DNA from 2 places in the Shewanella sp. LZH-2 genome. Region 1 is predicted to be linked to the other one. Evidence: predicted binding sites of a transcription regulator. Region 1 holds the regulator's gene; the other holds the start of a gene.
The links. The regulator sigma-54, encoded in region 1, starts transcription at its own class of promoters, with help from an activator protein. The targets are predictions, from matches to a motif close to GTTGGCACGNNNNTNGNNT.
Positions count from the first base shown of each region.

Region 1 (3,989 bases):
ATAGTGATCCATCTGCTGTGACAGGGGCTCGAGCAATTTGCCTTCAAGCTTGATGGCTTCTTGCAGTGACACTCGGCTCTTCGATAAGGGATGTAAGCGCCGCGTTTCACTGTAGCGTTTGAGCAACACTTTATCGCTGGAGTTTAAGAAGAAGCTGGTGAGTTCAGTGCCCGTAGGCAGGCTGGCAAGCTGTTTAACCAGCACTTTGTCTTGCTCTGGTAAATTGCGCACGTCAACACTGATAGCAACGAGATCGTTACTGCCTTTGAGCTGTTCAAGCAAACTGCCAATCAAAGGCAAAGGCAAATTATCGACACAATAGTAGCCGAGATCTTCAAGCACTCTAAGTGCGACCGATTTGCCTGAGCCTGAACGCCCTGACACTATGACCAGTTTCATCCAATGATTACCTGATAGAGTTCCGTTTCATCATGCGTCTTGCGCAATTGTTTTAATATTTGCTTGTCACTGAGCTTTTCAGCCATGCATGACAAGGTACTTAGGTGCTGCTGACATTGGTCGGCAGGCACGAGTAGTGCAAATAAAATATCGACGGGTTGTTTATCGATAGCATCAAAGGCTATCGGCTCCTCACATTTTATCAATATCGCTATGGGTTGTGTTATATCGGTTAATCGACCATGTGGAATGGCGATACCGTTACCTATACCTGTGCTACCCATCTTTTCGCGCGCCACGAGGCTTTCGAAGATCTCTTGAGATGAGAGGGTGGGGTACTGGGCAGCGGCTAAGTCGCTGATGAGTTCCAGTACCTTTTTCTTACTGCCCGGAGTGGCGCAGGTTGTGCACTCCGGCCGCAGTATGGTACGAAGTTCCATTGCTAGTGTTTTGTTAACTTCTCTTTGTGTTTAATAACCTGACGATCAAGTTTATCAATCAGGACGTCTATGGCAGCATACATATCTGCATGCTCTGAAGTCGCGAAGACTTCACCACCGGTGAGGTTGATTCTCGCTTCGGCAATCTGTTGCATTTTCTCAACATTGAGCACAACGTGCACATTATTGATCTGTTCGAAATGACGTTCAAGTTTTGAAAACTTTTCCTCAACATATGCCCGTAACGATTCAGTAATCTCGATATGGTGTCCACTTAGGTTTATTTGCATAGAAACGTCCTCCGATACTCACAATAGGCTATAAACTTTTACGCTGATTGGAAGGGGGAATAAGCATCGCTTCTCGGTACTTCGCAATGGTTCTGCGCGCAACGTTAATTCCCTGTTCTGCCAGAAGTTGAGCCATCTTGCTGTCGCTTAATGGTTTTTTCTGGTTTTCCGCTGCAACCAGTTTCTTAATGAAAGCTCTGATTGCTGTGGATGAGCACTCACCGCCATCATCCGTCCCGACGTGGCTTGAGAAGAAATATTTTAGTTCAAAAAGTCCTTTTGGGGTATGCATGTATTTTTGTGTGGTCACCCGTGAAATGGTGGACTCATGCATCTCTACCGCCTCGGCGATATCGTTTAGGACCATAGGTTTCATGGCTTCTTCACCGTATTCGAAGAAACCCTGTTGGTATTGCACTATGCAGTTTGCCACCTTGAGCAGTGTTTCGTTACGGCTTTCAAGGCTTTTAATAAACCACTTGGCTTCTTGCAGATGGCCACGAATAAATTGGCTATCAGCTTGATTTTTTGAACTTCGGGCCATTGCTGCATATTGCTGATTTACGTTGATTTTTGGCATGCAGTCAGGGTTTAATTCGACCACCCAACGGCCGTTTTTCTTCGACACCGATACATCGGGGATCACATATTCTTCATCGACAGGGGTGATGAGTAAACCGGGACGAGGGTTCAAGGTTTGGATCAGCGCAATACTGTCCCTTAACTCGTCCTCTTTCAGTTTGGTCTTACGCATTAACAGCCTAAAGTCGCGAGCGGCGATCAGATCTAAATGATCTTTGATCAGCATGCGGGCGTTTTCGATGTGAGGGGTATCAGGCGAAAAATGAGATAGCTGGATCAGTAAACATTCGCTTAAATCCCTTGCCGCGACACCAACGGGGTCGAAGTGTTGAATACGCTTGAGCACGGCTTCAACTTCGTCGAGTTCAATCTCGGGATTGCCCATGGCTTCGAGGATATCTTCAGTGCTTTGAGTGAGATAACCTTGATCGTCGATGGCATCAATAATCGCGGTGGCAATGGCTAAATCGGTTTCAGAGAAGGGCGTGAGGTTTTTTTGCCATTCTAAATGTTCGTACAACCCCTCGCTAGTTTCCCCTTGGAAGGGCATGTCATCTTCACGGCTGGCGCCAGAACCTGAGTTTGGCGATGCGGTAAAGACTTCATCCCAAGTGGTATCCATGGGTAACTCTTCGGGCAGAGATTCTTTGGTCAGCGACTCGGCAATGTCCACGGTGGAATTATCTTGTTCCTGTGGCTGGGCAGTCGTTTCGCTAAAGTCGGTATCGGCGATATCTTGCTTACGTTCGCTAGGCGCGTCAAATTGCTCCTCTTCCAGCTCGAGAAGAGGATTAGAGTCTAAGGCTTGCTGGATTTCTTGTTGCAGTTCCAATGACGACAGTTGCAGCAGGCGAATGGCCTGCTGAAGTTGTGGCGTCATGGTTAACTGTTGACCCAGTTTGAGCTGGAGTGACGCTTTCATGTTACCGCTGATCCCTAGGTTATTATTGTGAGTTTAGGTCGCTTGATATCATATGGATGGAGCCTAGCGCTCTCAAATTCAAGGCTTATTAGCTTTGTTTTAGTAACTATAGCCTGAATTGTTCACCTAAGTACACAGCCCTAACTTGCTGATTGTCTAAGATCTCTGCGGGTGTGCCCTCGGCAATAAGATTACCGTGACTCACAATGTAAGCATGTTCACAGACGTCTAAGGTCTCGCGCACATTGTGGTCAGTGATCAGTACACCAAGGCCTCGGCTTTTAAGCTGCTCGATAATTTTCTTGATATCGATAACGGAGATCGGATCAACGCCCGCAAAGGGCTCATCAAGCAGAATAAACTTGGGGTTGGCCGCTAAGGCGCGGGCAATTTCGACGCGTCGACGTTCACCGCCCGATAAGGACATGCCTTGGCTGTCACGAATATGGGTGATATGGAACTCTTCTAGCAGTTGCTCTAGTGCTTCTTCGCGCTGGTCACTATTGAGCTCTTTACGGGTTTGCAGTACCGCCATGATGTTGTCGTGTACGGTTAATTTACGAAAGATACTCGCTTCCTGTGGTAGGTAACCAATACCTTTGCGGGCACGCAGATGCATAGGATCGGCGGTTAAATCATCATCGTCGATAAAGATATGGCCTTTATCGCTTTTAACTAAGCCCACGACCATGTAAAAGGTGGTGGTTTTACCCGCACCGTTAGGGCCGAGTAGACCGACGACTTGACCCGTTTTTACTGTCAGGCTGACATCTTTGACAACCTGGCGGCTTTTATAACTCTTGGCGAGATTCTGTGCTTTTAAGGTGATTTGGGTCATTTAGAATCCTGTTTTTTCACAGGTTTATCTGTTGGTGTATTTTTGAGTTCTTCCTGATAATTATCAGGTTGAATAATGGTAATTACGCGATCATCACCATTGCCGCTACTTTCGGCGATCAGTTTTTGCTGAATAATATCGTAACGAATTAAATTGCCTGTAACTTGACTACCCGCTTGGTCTAGGGTCGCTGTACCAGTTAGGGTCAACGTCCGAGTGGCCATTTCATAGCGAATCTCTTTGGCGCTAGCAGATGCAGGGCGGCCATCATCAAGGATTTGGCTGTAGGTTGCTGGATTTCCTGTAGCCAGTAAGACTTTACTATTTTCGCCTTCGACAGAAAATGCACGGAGTTGATCCGCATGGATTTTAATTGAGCCTTGAACAACTTCAACGGGGCCGAAGAAAATGATCTGATTGTTTTTAATGTCCGCAGTTTGACTGACGGCTTTAATTTTCACTTCTTGCTGTAAGTCACCGATCTTGGCGAAGGCATTCATGCTTATCATTAGCATTAG
Region 1 covers NZ_CP069350.1:796,829-800,817, forward strand. The annotation lists gene rapZ (RNase adapter RapZ) at 1-399, opposite strand, end outside; gene ptsN (PTS IIA-like nitrogen regulatory protein PtsN) at 396-839, opposite strand; gene hpf (ribosome hibernation promoting factor) at 842-1,129, opposite strand; gene JM642_RS03655 (RNA polymerase factor sigma-54) at 1,158-2,633, opposite strand; gene lptB (LPS export ABC transporter ATP-binding protein) at 2,740-3,471, opposite strand; gene lptA (lipopolysaccharide transport periplasmic protein LptA) at 3,468-3,989, opposite strand, start outside.

Region 2 (3,989 bases), 640 kb from region 1:
AAAAGCCACCGCCTTTAATCGCTAAATCTAACGAGTTATTCGTCAGTTGCAAACTACCTTGGTGGAATTGCTGCGCCACTTGGCTCGTAGCCACACCGCCACCCACAGCGGTTTTTGAGTTTGAGAAAATTGAATTAGCGTAAACATCCGCAAATTCAGCACGCGACTCTTTAAAGCCAATGGTGTTAGCATTCGCGATATTGTTCGCAGTAGTGTTCAAATCTTTCTGCGCAGCAGAAATGCCACTCAATGCAATGTTAAACGACATAATTCACCTCTACATTTGCTCAATTCAATGATGGACAAGTGTGATGTCCATTTACAATCTTGATAACGATTAAACTTCACTAATCGCAAGTACATCCGACAGTTTAAAGGCCATTCCACCCTTGAGATTCAAAATGGCGCCAGTCGCTGCTGTACCTAAAGAAACACTGGTCACATGCGCATAGGTCGATACAGCTAACGCTTGTGATTTATCATTCACCAAACCCGATGCTTTAATCGAGTAATTACCTGCAGCAACGGGTTCTCCTTTATCATTCAAACCATCCCACTTGACATCAGTGTTACCACCCTTACTACCATCAACAGTAAATGTTCTAACGACCTGCCCTTTATCATCTTCGATTCGAACATTAATGACGGGAATTTTCTCTGAAGTACTGATCACACCATTTAAGCCTGGGCTTTCTGCAGAGATATAACCCGTATCAGTCGGTAACAGCACTTTTCGCCCAACTAATCCCGATGCTTGCAAAGCTTGGCTTGATGTCATCACACTGTTTAAATTAACAATTTGATCATTTAACTTAGAAATGCCATCGACAGTAGAAAAAGATGCCATCTGTGCAATCATCTGGTCGTTATCAACGGGCTTGAAGGGATCCTGCATCGATAACTGCTGGCTGAGTAATGAGAAAAAATCCTCTTGAGTGAGCTGCTGACTCTTAGCCTCTGGAACAGCAGAACTATTCGGCAAACGTAATCCATCCAAAAATGGGTTACCTGTCGAGCTAGTCGAGGTTTTCGTGGTATTGGTTGATACCGTATTCGATTGAGTGTTTGTTTGAGTCAGCTGCGATGAGGTTTGACTCAGTTGGTTAATGAGGCTCACAACGTACCTCCTAAATAACGCATATTATTTACCCATCCCAAGTGTTTGTTGCAGCATAGATTTTGCCGCCTCAGCCACTTGAACATTCATCTGATATGAGCGAGAAGCTGAAATCATGTCAGCCATTTCTTCCATGACATTGACATTTGGTTTGTAAATAAAGCCATCAGCATCCGCCATCGGATGATCCGGCGAATACTCTTTTAATAGGGGCTTATCACTCTCGACTATGCCTTTCACCGTGACACCTTGGGAAGCTTGTTGCTGACTTTGCGCCTTGGCCATTTCGGCTTCGAAAATAGGATGACGAGAACGGTAAGTTTTATCTACACTGCTGGAGACTGAATCTGCGTTAGCAATGTTACTCGCGGTAGTATTTAGCCGCAGAGACTGGGCTGACATGCCAGACCCCGCAACATCGAAGATATTAAATAAACTCATGATTAATCCCCTCTCAGCGCTTTTTTCATACCGCTAAATTTACTGTCTAAAAACCCCAGAGACATTTGATATTCGAGAGCATTTTGCATAAATGCTGATTGCTCTTGTTGAACGTCGACAGTATTGCCATCCCCTGTATCGGGTTGATTCGGCACTCGAAATTTAACGTACTGCCCGGTTAGCTGCGCTAGCCCAAAATGCTGCTCATCAGCGGTCATCTCTAAGCTATTACGCTGTTGTTGCTGGGTTTTAGCAACATTTAAGGCGGCAGAAAAATCGACGTCACGGGCTTTATAATGTGGCGTATCAGCATTTGCGATATTGCTTGAAATCACTTCAGCCCGCTCAGCACGGATCCCCAAGGTGAATTGGTGAACACCCAGTGCCTTATCAAAATTAATCGCCATAAAATTGCCTCCATCGTGTCACTCACGGGAACAAAGCAATTCATGTGCCAATACTTTTATGGGAGGTAATAAAGTTTGTGAGGGATATAGCAGATAAAAAAATTACCGAACTATGCCGGTAATTATCAATTAAAATCAAATCCTTAAGTTTTCTTTTGGTAATAAATGCCAGGGTTACAACGAACCATATCAAATTCATCAGTAAGGCCAGCAATGGATTCGGATGCGCCTAAAAAGAGGATACCTTTGGGATTTAACGCGGCAGCAAATTGCCGCAAAATTTTTGCTTTTGCCTCAGGGGCAAAATAGATCAACACATTTCGGCAAAAAATAATGTCAAACTTACCCAACAAAGTGTAACTCTCGAGCAAGTTATGAGCTCGGAAATTGACGAGACGTTTAACGTTATCTTTTATGCGCATGTTGCCAGAAGGCAAAGCATCAAAAAACTGCCGCTTACGTTCTTCAGACAATCCACGTGCTAACGCTAAACTATCATACTCAGCATTTTTACAACGCTCCAACATAGAAGGCGAAAGATCCGTTGCTTGAATCGAGGCACCACCAGGCAGCGCCCCAGGTTTTTTTTGCTGGTACTCTAATATGGTCATAGCTAAAGAATATGGCTCTTGACCCGACGAGCAAGCTGCAGACCATATCTTTAAAGGTCTACCTAACTTACTGTATTCTGGTAATAGCACATTATTAAGCAATTCAAATGGATAACGGTCACGAAACCATAAGGTTTCATTAGTGGTCATGGCATCAATAACTTCAGCTCGTAAAGCTCGTTCCGTGGGTTTCATCGAATGCTTTACCACATCGGATAACGAAGGAAGGTTATATTTGCCCATCAATGGCGCGAGACGACTACGTACGAGGTATTGTTTATTTTCACCTAGCACGATGCCGCTATGTTGTTCTAAGAACAACCTAAATTGATTATATTCTGCTTCAGCGAGTGATTTATCAGGCACATTCACGTCCTAGATCCTATAGCAAGCACCAAAATAAGTGCACAACAATCATGTAATAAGGGCTAGATTATAGCGTAAAGCTCAACTAGGCACTAACCCACACTCTCACTACAAACTTAAATGCTTGTTCACTGCCGCAGCTAATTCGTCAGGGTTAAATTTTGCGATAAAGTCATTGGCACCAACCTTTTGTACCATGGCTTGGTTAAAGACACCGCTTAATGAGGTGTGCAGTACCACCTTGATATTTTTAAGCTTAGGATCATCACGGATCTCAGCCGTTAAGGTATAACCATCCATTTCGGGCATCTCAATATCGGAGATAATGAGTGGAATTTCATCGGCAACGTTATTCATTTCACTTGCAATGGCCTTGAGCTTATCAAGTGCCTCACGACCATCTTTTGCCGTGTCAATTTGTAAATTTAACGACTCTAACGACCGAATAATTTGCTTGCGTGCCACCGCAGAATCATCAATCACCATAATATGGTAATGCTGACTTCTATCGAGAGTAAGTTGCTCATTAACCTCTTCACTAATAGCCGTTTTGACAGGTGAGATTTCATCTAAAATCTTTTCAACATCCAAGATTTCAACCAACTCACCTTCAATCTCGGTAACCGCGGTTAAATAGGAATAACGCCCAGCACCTTGCGGTGGCGGCATAATAGCTTCCCAGTTCATGTTGATAATACGTTCAACAGAACTAACCAAGAACCCCTGCACACTACGGTTATATTCCGAAATGATGATAAAGCAATTTTCAGTGCTCGCTAACGGACGCCCTCCCGTTGCCGCACTCAGATCGATAACAGAAATAGTTGTGCCGCGAATATGGGCAACTCCTTTGACGTAAGGATTGAGTTTAGGCAATGTTGTTAATGGCGGGCATTGCAAAACCTCTTTCACTTTAAATACGTTTATCCCAAACCGTTGACGACCATTTAACTTAAATAGCAATAGTTCTAGCCGGTTTTGACCTACGAGTTGGGTTCGTTTGTTGACTGAATCAAGAATACTCGACATAACTCTGCCTTGTTGTTC
Region 2 covers NZ_CP069350.1:1,441,741-1,445,729, reverse strand. The annotation lists gene flgE (flagellar hook protein FlgE) at 1-268, opposite strand, end outside; gene flgD (flagellar hook assembly protein FlgD) at 338-1,117, opposite strand; gene flgC (flagellar basal body rod protein FlgC) at 1,142-1,558, opposite strand; gene flgB (flagellar basal body rod protein FlgB) at 1,561-1,965, opposite strand; gene JM642_RS06520 (protein-glutamate O-methyltransferase CheR) at 2,109-2,948, opposite strand; gene JM642_RS06515 (chemotaxis protein CheV) at 3,051-3,971, opposite strand.
Region 2: flgB (flagellar basal body rod protein FlgB) is a predicted target of sigma-54. The motif match lies at 1,999-2,017, and genes of this name have one in related genera.